Regions from separate parts of the Ruegeria sp. CK3 genome, predicted to be linked through region 3. Evidence: riboswitches for the same ligand, from Rfam matches in the RefSeq annotation. Region 3 holds a riboswitch; each other region holds the start of a gene.

Region 1 (3,941 bases), on a different contig from region 3:
ACCCCGTAAGCTGCGGATCACGGCGGCAACAGGGGCGGTATCTGCCGAGGTTAGATAGGCGCGATAGAACGTGACGACGATACGTTTTGCGTCGTCCGAAAAGGCAGTTTCAACCGGAATCACGCCGCGATCAGGACACCACGCGCCAGATTCGGGCAGGGTTTTAGCCCCCATAACCGGGCCGGCGTAAAGCCCCGCCGCCAATGCCATCTGCGCCAAAGCGGCCTGTGCCGCGACTTCACCGCCGGTGTCGCAAAGATGTGCCAGACGGCGCAGGGTCGAGACGGGCAGGGTGGAATATTCATCCAACCGCGTGTCCTCACGCCCGTCGGCAGGAAGGACGGCCAGCGCGATCCCCTTGGCCTGCGCAAGTGACAGAACCTGCTGCAGCCCGTAGGCCCAATAAGGCACACCGCCAATGAGACGGATCAGAATGCCCTTGGCACCCTCCAGCGTCTGTTCCACATAGGTGTCGACGGACAGAGGATGCTTCAACGCCGTCAGGTTCGCCAACCGCATCGTGGGCATACGCCCCTCCGGCCCGCCACCGCGATGCCAGCCCGCCGCGAAAGCGCCAAGGTCGCTGTCCGAGAAGGACAGTACCACCAAATCCGCCGGGCTTTGGCCCAGATCGGTTGGGGTTTCCGTTTCTTCTAACCCGTGGCTTTCGCGGAAGACGACGTGCATGGAGCTTACTCGGCGGCCTCGGTGACACCCGCAAGGATATCGCGGATTTCTGCTTCTTTGATGTCGTCATGCTCGGCGATCACCACCATGCGCGAGCGGCGGTCTTCACCGGGCTCCCACGGGCGGTCGTATTGATGACGCACACGGGCACCAACGGCCTGCACCAGCAGGCGCATCGGTTTGCCTTGAACGGCGGCATAGCCTTTGACGCGCAGGATGTTCAGCTCATTGGCCAGACGTTCGATCTTGGCGACCAGATCGGCAGGATCGGACTGTTCCGGCAGATCAACGATGATGCTTTCGAAATCGTCATGCTCGTGATCGTGGTGACCGTCGTGATGCGATGGACGAGCGTCCATGTCATCCTCGGCTGCAGCCTCAAGACCCAGAACGACGCGGACATCCACAGCACCTTCGGCAACCTCAACCACGGGCAGCGGACGAGGGGCCTCGGCGGCGATGATCTCCTTCGCTTTGGCCACGCCTTCGGGACCGGCCAGATCGGGCTTGGTCAGCAGGATGATGTCGGCGCAGGAGATCTGATCCTCGAACACCTCGGATAGGGGCGTTTCATGGTCGATCGAATCGTCGGCCAGGCGCTGAGCGTCCACCGCTTCGACATTCGGCGCAAAGCGACCAGCGGCGACGGCCTCGGCATCGGCCAGCGCGATCACGCCATCAACGGTGATTTTCGATCGGATATCGGGCCAGTCGAACGCCTTCAGCAGTGGCTTGGGCAGGGCGAGGCCGGAGGTTTCGATCAGGATGTGATCGGGACGCGGCTCCAGCGCCATCAGAGCTTCGATGGTTGGGATGAAGTCATCGGCCACGGTGCAGCAGATGCAGCCATTCGCCAGCTCCATGATGTTCTCCGCTGGGCAATCCGGGATGGCGCAGGACTTCAGAATATCGCCGTCGACGCCAACATCGCCGAACTCATTGACCACCACCGCCAGACGCTTGCCCTGCGGGTTCTGCATCAGGTGCTTCACCAGAGTCGTTTTGCCCGAGCCCAAGAAGCCAGTGATCACGGTGACGGGGAGTTTTTCCAAGTTGCTCATTTCAGGGCTCCAATCGGGGGAATGCGGGCTGCGCAGTTTTTGCGGAAATGTTCGGGGCGTTCGCGCCATTTGACCAAGCCGTCCTCGGTCGCGAGGTACTTGGTAGCGCCGTCAACGATCACGTCGACATGGTCTGTTTCGTTCAGATGTTCATAAACGAAGGTCCAGCGATCCGGGCCGCCGCGCAGCACGATGGAACAGCCCTCGTTGCAGTTCGACAAGCATTCCACGGCTTTCAGGATAATCCCTTCCGGCAGGTCCGCCTGTTCAAGCGCCTTATGCAACAGGGTGCCGGGGCGTTTCGCATCGTCTTCAACGGGCAGCCCGCGACGACAGGTGGTGCAAACCAGCAATTCGACCGGAGCGGTCTCGGTCATGTCTCTCATCCCCCCAAATCCTCATCGTGGGGGACGGGGTTTCATGCGGGTCCCTTGACCCGACACCGGAACACCCCGTCCGGTTTCATCTTCGGGCGTTGGCAGGTCTCCCGGCTTGCGGATGTCAGAGTTGTCCTCTGTCGGATGTCCCACCTTCCCGGCTTTGCGCCAGTGGCTTGGGCACCCTCTCCGGTCACGGTCGCGGGGGCGGCTGCGTTTGGCGGAAAACCCGTTGACGCATTCCCTTTTCATCTGTTCTCACAGACACCAACATGAGGCTCATGCGGCACGCACCTGCAGCTTGTCAAGCGCGATGGAGCTCAGACTGCTGCGGCACGTTGAAAAGCGACCTGCCAGCGTCGCTAGGCGGCATGAACAGGACGCCGATGCATGGTCGCATGGCCTCAAATCGCAAACGGAGGCGAAATCCATGAAAGTAGGTTTTATCGGGCTTGGGAATGTGGGCGGCAAGCTGTCGGGGTCATTGCTGCGCAATGGAATCGATCTGACAGTTCATGACCTGAGTTCCGATCTGGTCGAGGCCTTTGTCGCGCAGGGGGCCAAAGCGGCTGAAAGCCCGGCCCAGATGATGCGCGATTGCGATGCCGTGATCACCTGCCTGCCGTCGCCTGCGGCCTCGGACGCGGTGATGCAGGAGATGTTGCCAGAGGTTGGTCCCGGAAAGATCTGGATGGAGATGTCCACCACTGACGAGGCCGAGGTCAAGCGGTTGGGTGCATTGGTTCTGGAGCGCGGAGGGGCCGCCGTCGATTGCCCTGTCTCGGGTGGCTGTCACCGCGCGGCGACGGGCAATATCTCGATCTTCGCTGGCTGCGATCGCGACACGTTCGAGCGCATTCTGCCCTTCCTGACCACCATGGGTCGGCGTGTTCTGCACACCGGAGAGCTCGGCTCGGCCTCGGTTCTGAAGGTACTGACCAACTATCTGGCCACGGCCAACCTAATCACCTGTGCTGAAGCGTTGGTCACCGCCAAGGCTGCCGGGATGGATTTGAACACCACCTATGAGGCCATCAAGATTTCGTCAGGGACATCGTTCGTGCACGAAACCGAAAGCCAGGTGATCTTGAACGGTTCGCGCGATATTTCGTTTACGATGGACTTGGTGAAAAAGGATATCGGCCTGTTTCAGGACGTCGCCGACCGCGCCGGTGTTCCTTTGGAAATCAATCCGGTGATGATCAAGATCTTTGAGGATGGCATCGCCCGGTTTGGCGAGCGTGAGCTGTCGCCAAACATCATCAAACGCCTTGAAGAAGCCACCGGCTTGGACATTCGCGCACCGGGTTTTCCTACGGAAATGCAGGACGATGAGCCGGAAGAACCAGGGTACGAAGTCGTGCCTCAGGGGCGTTCCTCCTGAAAACTGATTTCTGTAGACTATATTTAGAGGAGTGGGATGTGGAGGCGAGTACCGGAATCGAACCGGTGTACACGGATTTGCAATCCGCTGCGTCACCACTCCGCCAACTCGCCTTTTCAAGCAAAATCAAATACTTGCCGTGGTGTGGTGGGCCTTTTAGCAGCTTTCATCGGGGGCGTCCAGAGGATTGCCGTCGATTTTGGGCCGCAAATCAATATTTGTGGGCGGCCAGTCTAAACGGATCGTGAACCAGGCTTGCGGCATCTGGGCCGTTGTCGAGTCAGGTCGAGTATGGCACAAGCCAATTACCCAAGGGATTGAAAAGAGAGATCAGATGTCAGATTTCGCAGCCCGGCGCCGCACCATGGTTGATACGCAGGTAAGACCCTCGGATGTGACCAAGTTTCCAATCATCGACGCGATGCTGTCCGT
Region 2 (3,941 bases), on a different contig from region 3:
TCCTCATCGCTGAGGGAGGCCACAGTGACGCCCTCCGAGGCTGGCGTTGGCGTGGGCGACGCTGCGGGCGTGTTCTGGACAGCGACGCCCATGATCTTGGCGACGTTATCGGCAGTCATGGTGACCTCGGCCACGTGACCGGCGCCAAGGTCGGCAAAGAAGGTATGGGCGACCGCTGTGGTAGGCGTGTAGATGAAGAACCCGTCTGCGTCGGTCGTGGCCCGACCCAGCTCGACCCCGTTTGGATCGGTCACGACAACCTCGGTATCGGTCGCCATGGTGCCGTTGGAGAAGCCGATTTCCCCTTCGATCGCATCGCCGGACGCAAAGACTCCGGCAATCACCTTATGGGCCAGCGCGGGCAGAGGGGCCGCGCATAGGGCCAGGATGAGCGCAATCTTTCTCATGTGGCGGGCCTTGTCAGGAACAGTTCAGGTTTGACTTTTCGCGCGAGAAGAACGGCAAATCCGGTCAGGACGGCCTCGACTATCATAACCGGGATGTGGGCAAAGAAGACCAGCTTGGCGGCAGGGAGGAATTCGTCCCCTGAAAGGGCCAATGAATTGCCCACCATGACGGTCGTGGCTGCAATGGCAAAGGCGCCGCCAATGCCGCCCCAGATCGCGCCATGAACAGGTGAACCACGCCCAATCAGGGGCCGGAACAGCAGCCCCGCCAGTACGGCCGGAAAGGCGATGTTGAGCGTGTTGATCCCCAGCACCGTCAGCCCGCCGAAGCCAAAGAAAACGGCCTGCAATAGCAGACCCACAAACAGGGCCGGGAAGGCGGCCCAGCCGAGCAGAAGCCCGGCCAGACCGTTGAGAATAAGATGCACCGACGACGGCCCGATCGGCACGTGGATCAGAGAGGCCACGAAGAAACTGGCCGCTAGCACCCCTGCCGTGGGGATGCGGTCCAGATCCAGCGACCTGAGGCCCATGGCAACCCCACCAGCGGCGGCAACTGCTCCGCCGATGACGACCGGGTTGGATAGGGCTCCGTCGACGATGTGCATCGGGGGTTACTCCATGTCCCAGGCGCGGATCCAGATCACCGAGTCCTGGCTCAGCTCTTTGCCTTCATGTTCGGTCTCCGGACCAGAACCCAGCGCGGCAAAGCCCCAGTATCCGGCTTTCGGCACACCGAAGGAGAAATAGCCATTGGCGTCGGAAATGGCGACAACAGCGCCTCCGGGCATCGGCGAAACGGTAGGCTCGGACGAAGCTTGGCTGTCAAAGCTGGGTTTGGCGGCCATGTATTCGATCTCGATCTCAGCGCCGGCAACCGGTTCGCCATTTGCTAGAACCTGACCGGTGAAGGTCGAGCCTGCGATGATGTTGTAGGGCTTGTTCAGCGGCACGATCTCGGTCGCCAGACCTGCGGGGTTCATCCAGTCGGTCGGCAATTCGTTGCGGTTCAGGAACGCCTTGGTGATCTGCTGGATATAGATATCTTCGGCCTCTTCGTAATAGGGCTGAGGCACGGTGACCATCACATAGTCGCCCGAACGCTTGACCGGGACAGAACCTTGAAAGGCCGCGCCTTCGTTTTCGGGGCTCGAAAACCGGATGGGCTCCAGCGTGTCCAACAGGTCGGTCTTTTCGCCATTGTGGATCACGTAGAATTCCTGCGGCTTGTCCAGATCCATGACATGGCCGTTTTCAAACGGGTGCCAGAAGATCAGCTTGACCGGCACGTCGCCCGGCGCCTCGATCAGTGTGTCCGTGGTGTATTCCAGCAGAAAATGTGCGTGCGCCATCGCTGGAATCGCCAGCGCAGCCGCAGCCGTGCAAAATAATTTCTTCACAAGGTCTTTCCTTCGTCCTTCGTGCCAACCCCGGCACGTTTCTTGCTTGATATCGGGACGAACGGAGCCATTTACCCAAAATGAGGGTATCGGCCCAATGCACACCCCGGCATCGGTGACACACCCCTTCCGAGGGTGCATATCCGGCAGGTCTCCTGACTCGCGGGTCAAAGCATGGGGCTGGCCTTCCCGGGTGGACCCCAGTGGCGTGTCAGCCCTGCTCACCGCCTACAGTTGCGGGGGCAGTTGCGGCATTGGGTGGATCAGAATTCCCCGCACCGCATTCCCTTTTCTCCGGGCGAACCCGGAACCGGACATGAGGACGCTGATGGCAGAGATTCCCATCACCGGTCAATCTCTATTTAAGACTGTAGCGATAACATCTTGTCGATAGGAGCGGATGTTCCTGTTCTGCCCGCTCGGTATTGAAGGCACGTGTGTAAGCGACGACAAGAGGACGCGCATGCCTGCACCGCAATCTGGACATCAGAATCAGATGCATGCATCCTGCGCCGCGTCAGACTCCGGCGTAGCGCGCTTGTGTTCGGCGCCCAATTCCCCACAAGCCCCGGAGGCCCAATGTCCGAGATCAAACAAGGCGACACAGTTCGCATCCACTATACCGGCACGCTGCTAGACGAGACCGTCTTTGACAGCTCGGACGGGCGCGATCCTTTGGAATTTGTTGTCGGTTCGGGCCAGATCATACCCGGCCTGGACAGTGCGATGCCAGGACTGGCGGTTGGTGACAAGAAGCGGGTCGAGATTGCCTGTGTCGACGCCTATGGCCCGATCAACCCGGCGATGCGGCAGGACATCCCGCGTGAGGGTGTTCCGGATGATATCCCACTAGAGCCGGGAACCCAGTTGCAGATGCAGACCCCCGATGGTCAGGCGCTGCCGGTAACGGTTGTCGAGGCGAACGAGGCCACGGTGACGCTGGACGCCAATCACCCGCTGGCCGGGCAGGACCTGATCTTCGATATTGAGGTTGTCTCGGTGAACTGAAGGCTTGAGGTCTTAGCCCCAAAGCCCGTCAAGCGCTGCACGGACCTGCGGTTGCGTGAAGAACACGAACAACACCAGCAATGTGGTCAGCGTTAAAAGCAGAAAACGGGCGCGGGGGCTTAGGAACCCCGTTTTCCGTCTGGTCTGGGTGCCACGCGTATTGCTGGCAAGGATCTGGTCGGTTTTGCTCATGCCCATATCCCTGACGCCGAAAGATGGTCAAATCTTGGCGGCGTCTGGGAAAGATATGGTCACATGAAATCCGGCTGTGGCATTCCAAGCACGTGGAAACCGCCATCCACCCTGATGATCTCGCCCGAGGTGCAAGCCCCCGCATCCGAGGTCAGGTAAACCGCTGTGCCGCCAACGGCCTCAAGCGTAGCGTTCGAGCGCATCGGCGCATTCTGGTCGCAGAATTTGTAGGTCTTGCGCGCTCCGCCGATTGCAGCCCCGGCCAGGGTCTTCATCGGGCCGGGCGAAATCGCGTTCACACGGATGCCTTCAGGGCCGAGGTCGTTGGCAAGATAGCGTGTCGCCGATTCCAGCGCGGCTTTGGCGACGCCCATGACGTTGTAATTCGGAACCACGCGATTCGAGCCCTGATAGGTCAGCGTCAGCAGTGAGCCGCCATTGTCCTTCATCAGCGGATAGGCGCGGCGGGCGACCTCAATGAACGAGTAGGCCGACACATCCATTGAGTGCTTGAAATTGGCTCGTGTGGTGTTCAGGAACCGGCCTGTCAGCTCGTTTTTGTCCGAGTAGGCGATCGCGTGGACAACAAAGTCGATGGTGGGCCAGCGTTCGCCCAACTCGCCAAAAGCGCGGTCCAGCGAGGCGTCGTCCGTGACATCGGCATCAACCATGAAATCGCTGCCAAGGCTTTCTGCCAATGGCTGCAGACGCTTTCCGAACGCACCGCCCTGATAGGTGAAGGCCAGCTCAGCCCCTGCTTCATGCATCGCTTTCGAGATACCCCAGGCAATCGACCGGTCATTGGCGACGCCCATGATCAGGCCGCGTTTCCCTTTTAGAACTTCCGACATCTCTTTCACCCGTTATACTTTGACAGGATCATGGATCCGTTCGTGCCGCCAAAGCCGAAGCTGTTGGTCATGACCGAATCCAA
Region 3 (3,941 bases):
CGACTTTGCTGTCGGAGATTGGGTGCTGGCCGATGACAAGAATCGCGTTCAGCATCTGCTTGACCGGCGCAGCCTGTTGCAACGCCGTGCTGCCGGAACCGGGGCCGAGGCGCAGTTGATCGCAGCCAATGTTGACGTGCTGTTCATCGTCAGCTCGTGCAATGCGGATTTCAATGTGTCCCGGCTCGAACGGTATCTGGCACTGGCGCATCAGGCGGGCTGCTATCCTGTCGTGGTCCTGACCAAAGCAGATAGCTGCTCGGACCCAGCAGCCTACGCCAAGCAGGCCGAAGCGCTGGCACCGTTTTTGACAGTCCTGACGGTCAACGCGCATGACAAGTTAGACCTGCAGCAGGTTCTGGCATGGTGTCCGGCAGGTCAGACGGCAGCTTTGGTCGGGTCATCAGGCGTTGGCAAAACAACGCTCGCCAACGGAATGACCGGTCAGGATCTGGCAACAGCCGCAATCCGCGAGGATGACGCCCGAGGCCGTCACACCACGACGTCTCGCGCCTTGCATCCGATGCAAAACGGCGGTTGGCTCGTCGACACCCCCGGCATGCGCGCCTTGCGCCTGCTCGATGCGCAGGACGGGGTGGACGAAGTGTTCTCGGACATTCTAGAACTGGCCCAAACCTGTCGGTTCTCGGATTGCCAGCATGAGGCCGAGCCCGGTTGCGCAGTGCAAGCGGCGATAGAAAAAGGCACGCTGGATGCAGATCGGTTGGAACGCTGGCGCAAGCTGAGGCGCGAGGATCAGCGCAACTCTGAGACCGTGGCCGAGGCGCGGGCACGCGACAGGGCTTTCGGCAAGATGGTCCGGTCGGCGATGCACGGAAAATCCGCGCGGCGCGGCGATTAAAACACGGGCTGAAAAAGGGGCGCCGGTTCGCCGACGTCCCCCATCAAGCGATCAATCGGGGCCAGACTGCCGCATTGCGGCGGGCAAACACACCGATATGGCCGATTTCCGGAACGCCGAATTCTTCTGGCGACAAAAGGTGGCGGCGTGCCTTCGGCCCGTATAGTTCGGCCAACCGCCAAACGGCGGCCTCGGGGACCATCTCATCATCCGTGAAGGCAAACAGGTCGACGGGAACGTTAGCCTCTTTCCATGTAGCTTGCGGCAGGGTGTCTCCCATCTCGGGCAGATAGCTTTGCGGTGCGGTGCACCACTTGCGCCATTGCCAATAGACCTTAGGCGGTAGGTCTGATCCAAACCCAAGTGCCTTGCCCGGCAAATACCCCAGGCCGCGCACGACCAGAGGCACATGCCCATACCAGAACAACCCGGCCAGAGCGCGGTACGGCCAAGGGTGATCACCCAATTTCACAAGGCCGGAACAGACGCAGATCATGCGATCAATCTTGTCGATATCCGGTTGAACCGGCCCCAGCATCCCTCCAAGCGAATGACCAACCGACCACTGCTGCGCCAGCGGGAATCGGCGGCGCATCTCGGCCCGCGCCGCGGGCATGTCCTGCAACGCCCAATCGGCCATTGAGATTTTCGACCGACGTTGCGGCCCCGATTTCGAATGACCGAATTCCCGGAAGTCATAGATCAGACAGGCGATATCCCGATCCGACGCCAACCACTGTGCGAAATGCTTGTAGTAGTCACGCGGAACTCCCGTCGCGCTGTTGACCACCACTACGGTTTCGGGCTGCGCCACGGGCCGGTAGATTCGCCCGGACAGGGCGCCATCCCCCACCGGGATCTGAACATCTTCGATCAGCACAGTATGGTTTGAATCCAACATGGGTATCCTCGGTGGAAAACTGAACTGATGAGTTCATATTGCAACTTGACCCCAGACAGCCCATGTAAGTCAACTGCGATCCAGCTTGACCACGCGTCCACTTTGCGGATCCGCATTCCGCAGCGCAGAAAGTTCAACTTGACTCAAAATGGTTTTGAACGCTAGCGATGGTGCGATGGTTCCCGGCTTTCGCAAGAGGTCGGGATGAAAAGGGAACACGGTGCGGTTTTACCCGGCTCGCTCGGGATGAACCAAGTCCGCGACTGCCCCCGCAACTGTAAGCGGTGAGCGATGTCGAAGAGCCACTGGCCGAAAGGCCGGGAAGGTCGGCAAAGCGATGACCCGCAAGTCAGGAGACCTGCCATCGTCAACATAACCCAAACTCGGGCGGGGTGTCCGGGCAGGCCGTGACAGACCCTATCTGCCCCACCTGATCCCAGCCCCTGTCCACCGCGCGGAGGGCGCAGGATGATCTGGAAGACGAAGACACATAGGTTCTCAGCAACCATCTGCCAACATACCGGCAAGACATGCCCTGCACTTGCACGGCTGGCGCGTTCGATGGTTGACGCGCTGGACCAAGCCGGTCCGGCGACCACATCGGATTTCGAAATAGAAGGCAGCAGCGACCTGACCCATTGCACGGACGGCTGCCACGCCCGGTTTCGGGCCAGCCAGTCTCAGGTGCGGGTCTATTGCGGAGCGGACCCTGATGCCGACAGTGAGGTCCTCGATCTCTATGCCGATTTGATGTTCGGTACCGACACGAGCAGCCTGCCTGCCGCAGCCATGACTTCCCTGCCCTGCGCCATGCTCGAGGCATCAGTGATTGCGCCACGCAAACCGGCCCCGGCGGAACTGCAACTGTCGGCTTAAGAATCCGCCAAAGCTCGGGCGGGCAAGGTGGCCCAGTGCTTCTGTGCATCGGTTTCGACTGCGCAGGGGCGCAGCTTGCGCAACCGGTCCAGTGCTTGGGTTGGAGCCTCGCCGCATTCGATCATCAACCTAAGCACCACCATGCCGGAGCGACCGCATCCGCCCTGACAATGGACAAGCACGCGCCCTCCGCCAGACAAAGCCTGACGCGCCGCGGCACTGACATCGGGCCATTGCGCATCAACCTCTGACGGTGGCACGCCGAAATCCTGAATCGGCAGATGCACCCAGCGGCTGGCGCGACCCTGAACGTCGCGGCCAAAATCGCGGGCTCCGAACTGGACCAGCTCGGCCTCGGTTGTCATCGACAGCACAAGGCCCGGCCTCCAATCTCCAATCGTTTCAAGGTCGCCAGCATAGTCGCCGCCCTTTCCCGGCATCGACGTTAGGGCAAGTGTGCCCCCGCCCACTTGCAAAGCATGAATGACCAAATTCGTCATGACAGCATCCCCCCGGAAGCGTTGATCCTGACTTTAGGCTTGATTCACAATCTGCAGAGTGTACCCCTGACGCGCCAGTTTCCAAAACAAAATCGTTCTGCAACTCATGTGGACGCGGGCGGCGCGGGCCTCTACGCTGCAGTGACGTTCCGAATCCGCCAGAGCAGACATGACCGACTCAGACAGCCCCGCCTATCAGGTTCTCGCCCGAAAATACCGCCCGGAAACCTTTGCCGATCTGGTGGGTCAGGATGCGATGGTCCGCACGCTCAAAAACGCGTTCGAGGCGGATCGCATCGCGCAAGCCTTTGTCATGACAGGCATTCGCGGAACCGGTAAAACCACGACCGCACGGATCATTGCGAAAGGCATGAACTGTATCGGACCGGATGGAACTGGCGGGCCCACGACCGAGCCTTGCGGCCAATGTGAGCACTGCGTCGCCATCATGGAAGGTCGTCATGTCGACGTCATGGAGATGGACGCCGCCAGCCGCACCGGCGTGAATGATATTCGCGAGATTATCGATAGTGTTCGCTATCGCGCCGCCTCGGCCCGCTACAAGATCTACATCATCGATGAAGTCCACATGCTGTCGACCAGCGCCTTCAACGCGCTGCTCAAGACGCTTGAAGAACCTCCCGCGCACGTGAAGTTCATCTTCGCCACAACTGAGATTCGCAAGGTTCCCGTCACGGTTCTGTCGCGCTGCCAACGCTTCGACCTACGTAGGATCGAGCCCGAGGATATGATCGGCCTGCTGCGCAAGATCGCCTCAGCTGAGAGCGCAGAGATTGCCGAG
Region 4 (3,941 bases), on a different contig from region 3:
TTTCCAGCCCGAGACCAGCGCGTTCGCCTTGTCTTCGACCTGCATGACAGTGCCCAGACGCAGTACGTCATCAAACAGCAGGTCCATGCTGGCTTCGGGGCGGTCTTTGTTCAGGTGGATGCAGCTTTCGGTCAGCACCATGGTCTTGATGCCAAAGGGCTCTAGCGTGTCTGGGGTTACATCACCTCCGGGCTTCATGCCGTAATACCAACCGGCGAAGAACATGTCGGGTTCAACCGCGACGAGGTTCTCGACCGTCGGGTATTTCGGAGCGAGTTCGGGAATGTCACCGCGTTGCGCGTCGAAATCGGGGCTGGTCTTGTACCAGCCAGTGATGCCAGTCAGACCAACGATGCTGTCCTGAAGACCCAGTGCAAAGGCCATGTCGGTCATGTTCATGTCATGAACTACGATCCGCTCGGGCTTGGTGTCGAACACCAAAGGTTCACCGCAATTGTCGACGGTGATCTCTTGCGCGGCAGCGCTGCCCGCCAGTGCGCTTAGTACCGCAGCGGACAAAAGTTTCAGTTTCATCAATCTCTCCTGTTAAGATGAAAGCTTTCGTTTTCGGATGTCCAGCGCGGGGATCACGCGTCCTTCGTGCTGGAAACACAAATAGTCAACACCAAAAGTCTCGCGCACGCGGTCTGGCGTAAGAACCTCGGCGACCGGGCCGAAGGCCGTAAGCTGTGCGTTCTTCATCAGGGCGACGTGGCTGGCGAATTCGGGGATCATGACCAGATCGTGGACGATCATCACAACCGTCACACCCAACTCGGCCACCAGAGACAGCATGTGCCCCTTGGCATCCGGGTCCAGATGGTTGGTCGGTTCGTCCAAAAACAGCAGCGAGGGGTTCTGCGCCAAAGCCCGTGCGATATGGGCGCGCTGACGCTCTCCGCCGGACAGTTTTGCCATCTGTTTACCAGCCAGATGGGACAGTTCGGTGGTGTCTAATACGCGCTGCAGGTCCGTTTTAAGAGCTTCGGCGGATTTGTCGGCCCTGATCGGGATTTGTCCAAGGGCCACATAATCGCGCAGTTGCAGCCGCCCGTCGGGTATTTCCTGCTGGCCGACAACGGCAATCCGTCTGGCCCGTTCCAGCGACGACAGTTTCCGCAGGCTTTGCCCCTGAATGCGCACATCCCCCAGCGCCAGCTTTGCGACCCCGCACAAGAGGTTGAGCAGCGTCGTCTTGCCGGCTCCGTTCGGGCCAGCAACGGCCAATATCGCGCCTTCCTCAAGCGTGAACGAGGTGTCGCGCAGCAGAACATCGCCGTTCAGGGCGTAGTATTCTAGGTTTTCAGCGACCAGAAAGCTCATGCCGTGTCCTCCGATAGCAGGCAGGGCATGCGCGACAGGGTTTTGGTATAGAGCGCCAAGGGACGGGTAGAGGCGCTGGTCCAGCCATCCTCGCTGTCGCGGAATTGATGGGCGAACTCAGCCAAAGCGCTCAGATCGGCAGGGGATTGAATATCGCCAAACAGATATTGCGCCTTGCCCTTGGCCTGCAGCCCGACCGTCATCGGGCGGTCGCACCCGGCCATACATTCGATCAGACGTGTCGAGAACCCCTCGGGCAGCTGGCCGTCCAACGCTTCTTTCGCCTCATGCGCAGGGATCGGCCCTTTGCACGTGCCGCATATCAGGACGAAATGATCAGCCACGGCACGGGTGGCCGACTTGAACAAAAGCCAAGTGAAGGCAAAAGCCATGAATTGCATCAGCACGCAGATGTGCCATCGAGCCTCCTTCCGGGACACCCCGCCCCGGGTTGGTTAATCTGTGATGGCAGGTCTCCTGACTTGCGGGTCGTTGCTCGGCCAACCTTCCCGACCTTAGGGGCCAGTGGTTCTGTGGCGTCGCTCTCCGCTTACAGTTGCGGGGGCAGTCACGGCATTGGCCTTTGGGCCGCACCGTATTCCCATTTTCATCCCTCAGGCACAGACCGTAGGGAACCATCCAGAGCAGCTAGTCTGCTCGCGCTCCTCTTGTCAAGCGCCGGAATCGCGCTAATGGACCACGCGCAGGGTTGGCCTGCGGGCGGGTTGGCCCGGTCGGACGACACTTGTTGGGAACTGGCTGGCCAAGGTCAAACCGGCCTGTATCAGGTGCGCGTCCGGGTAGCCTCCGGTCAATTCGTTCAAGGCATCGCGCGCTGCTGGAGTTTCGTCGCGGCGCATGTGATGCAGCATCCGGAGCAGGGCGTGCTCCTCACATGTCAGTTCGTGCCGTTTTTCAACACAAAGCGGGTCGTTGAAGACCAGACCCAAAGGGCGGGTGCGTAGCGTGGCCTTGATGATTTTGAAGACCAGATGTGCCAGAACCAGCTCCTGATCACGCCCCCAGCGTTCGGTTGCGACCGTGAAAGCATGTTGCCAAGCCTGCGTTTCCGGCTCGGTGAAGCTAAGGATGAAGTGCCGAATGACAGGCAGCAAACCGCGTTCGAAACCGTCAAAATCGGTGAATGGCAATGTGTGGTTGGATGCCGAGTGTTTCATGCGCGTTCCCTTTTGGGTTTGAGGGTTTTCGCAACCAATGGGTGGACGTTTAACGGAAGTGTGTTGGGATCAACCGGCGTTTCAGGGCGCGGCGATGCGGCGCGAGCTGGAAAAGTGAGATCAGCCTCGATCGCCTGCCTCAGTTTTGGTTTCAATGCGCAGCCATAGCGGCTGGCAACGGCGTCCATGGCCAACAGGTCGGCGAGGGATTTTCGCATGTCAGGTTATCTTTCGGTCGCAAAATTGGGACCGGGCGATGATTCCAACGGAATCTGACTGGGTCAGCCGTTAACTGACAAAAACAGTCAGAAAATACAAGCGCGAAAGTCTTAATGAAGTCAGTAGTCGGCAACCAACAGGAAATCCGGGGCTGTGTCTTCTTCTATTGTTGCAAAGCGGGGGATCGGGTCTTCGAATACGTTGTCCGTCCGGTCGTCATTCACGGTTGAGACTTCGCCAATCAAACAATCCGCACCTTCCGCCCAAAAGGCGTGCCAGACGCCGGGCATCAAGGTCACGCTCTGACCTGGCTTCAGGCGCAGATGCTCTCCGGGCTGTATGGTGACAGGGCAGGCATCGCTTGGAACGGTGACCGCGTTATCGCGGTCGATACCGCCATCGGGGTCCGACGCATAGATTTCCATAACTAGATCGCCGCCCCCACGGTTGATGATGTCCTCGGCTTTGACGATATGGCGATGCATCGGCGATAGCTGTTTGTCGCGAGAGATCAGCAGTTTTTCGGCATAGAGCATACCGCGCCCCCGGCTCAGATCGCTGACGTTACCGTTGCGCAGGGTGAACAGAAACAACCCAAGTTCATCAAACTTGCCTTGACCGTAGTCGGTGATATCCCAACCTAGCCCATGGGCACGAATACTGTCCGCCTGGGCGCTGCGCATCTGGTCAGGTGTCCAATCTGCGAAAGGCGGCAGAACGGCACCAAATGAACTAATGAATGCCTGGGCTTCGGTCTTGATACGGTTGATTTCGGATCGTTTCATCTTGGACTCTTCGTAGGGCTATAATTCATGCGACCAGGGCGGATTTGCTCCGGCGCGCGAGACGGTGACGGCAGCCACCTCTGCGCCCAAGGTTAAAGCGTCACGTAGCGCATCCGGGGACAGTGCTTTCAAGCCGGACTTTGTCAGCTGGCCAGCCTGTTCCAGCGAGGCCAGAACCCCTGCATTGAACGTGTCCCCCGCGCCAACCGTATCCACAACTTGCACCGGTTTGACAGGGACTGAAACCACCGTGCCGTTGGCCAGATACCCTGAGGCGCCCTCACTTCCACGGGTGACGATGACGGCAGAGGGGCCTGCTTGAAGTAGCAAAGGGACTTTCTGATCATGGCTTTCCGGGCCGGGGATGATCCAGTCCAGATCCTCATCCGAGACTTTGACGATATCGGCCTGTTCGATCATTTGGTTCAACCGCGTG

The links. A riboswitch is a leader RNA that binds a small molecule or an ion and turns the genes downstream of it on or off. The one in region 3 is predicted to bind cobalamin.
Region 1: linked by a shared signal. The riboswitch ahead of ACR0C3_RS16145 (DUF1636 family protein) and the one ahead of ACR0C3_RS07445 (hypothetical protein) in region 3 are both predicted to bind cobalamin.
Region 2: linked by a shared signal. The riboswitch ahead of ACR0C3_RS14010 (DUF4198 domain-containing protein) and the one ahead of ACR0C3_RS07445 (hypothetical protein) in region 3 are both predicted to bind cobalamin.
Region 4: linked by a shared signal. The riboswitch ahead of ACR0C3_RS05770 (DUF1636 family protein) and the one ahead of ACR0C3_RS07445 (hypothetical protein) in region 3 are both predicted to bind cobalamin.

Annotation. Positions count from the first base shown of each region.
Region 1 covers NZ_JBQFPV010000010.1:64,211-68,151, forward strand. Annotated here, with positions in the region: gene cobN (cobaltochelatase subunit CobN) at 1-687, opposite strand, end outside; gene cobW (cobalamin biosynthesis protein CobW) at 693-1,748, opposite strand; gene ACR0C3_RS16145 (DUF1636 family protein) at 1,745-2,125, opposite strand; cobalamin riboswitch at 2,209-2,412, opposite strand; gene ACR0C3_RS16150 (NAD(P)-dependent oxidoreductase) at 2,439-3,509, shown strand; tRNA gene ACR0C3_RS16155 (tRNA-Cys) at 3,549-3,622, opposite strand; gene ACR0C3_RS16160 (protein-L-isoaspartate O-methyltransferase family protein) at 3,844-3,941, shown strand, end outside.
Region 2 covers NZ_JBQFPV010000008.1:248,401-252,341, reverse strand. Annotated here, with positions in the region: gene ACR0C3_RS14020 (cobalt ABC transporter permease) at 1-407, opposite strand, end outside; gene cbiM (cobalt transporter CbiM) at 404-1,015, opposite strand; gene ACR0C3_RS14010 (DUF4198 domain-containing protein) at 1,022-1,807, opposite strand; cobalamin riboswitch at 1,936-2,137, opposite strand; gene ACR0C3_RS14005 (FKBP-type peptidyl-prolyl cis-trans isomerase) at 2,387-2,815, shown strand; gene ACR0C3_RS14000 (hypothetical protein) at 2,828-3,007, opposite strand; gene ACR0C3_RS13995 (enoyl-ACP reductase FabI) at 3,067-3,858, opposite strand; gene fabB (beta-ketoacyl-ACP synthase I) at 3,864-3,941, opposite strand, start outside.
Region 3 covers NZ_JBQFPV010000004.1:318,715-322,655, reverse strand. Annotated here, with positions in the region: gene rsgA (ribosome small subunit-dependent GTPase A) at 1-862, shown strand, start outside; gene ACR0C3_RS07450 (alpha/beta hydrolase family protein) at 906-1,763, opposite strand; cobalamin riboswitch at 1,923-2,144, shown strand; gene ACR0C3_RS07445 (hypothetical protein) at 2,232-2,639, shown strand; gene ACR0C3_RS07440 (phosphatase domain-containing protein) at 2,636-3,139, opposite strand; gene ACR0C3_RS07435 (DNA polymerase III subunit gamma/tau) at 3,309-3,941, shown strand, end outside.
Region 4 covers NZ_JBQFPV010000003.1:333,552-337,492, forward strand. Annotated here, with positions in the region: gene ACR0C3_RS05760 (ABC transporter substrate-binding protein) at 1-534, opposite strand, end outside; gene ACR0C3_RS05765 (ABC transporter ATP-binding protein) at 547-1,323, opposite strand; gene ACR0C3_RS05770 (DUF1636 family protein) at 1,320-1,715, opposite strand; cobalamin riboswitch at 1,774-1,977, opposite strand; gene ACR0C3_RS05775 (hypothetical protein) at 2,013-2,501, opposite strand; gene ACR0C3_RS05780 (hypothetical protein) at 2,498-2,689, opposite strand; gene ACR0C3_RS05785 (D-lyxose/D-mannose family sugar isomerase) at 2,840-3,505, opposite strand; gene ACR0C3_RS05790 (carbohydrate kinase family protein) at 3,524-3,941, opposite strand, start outside.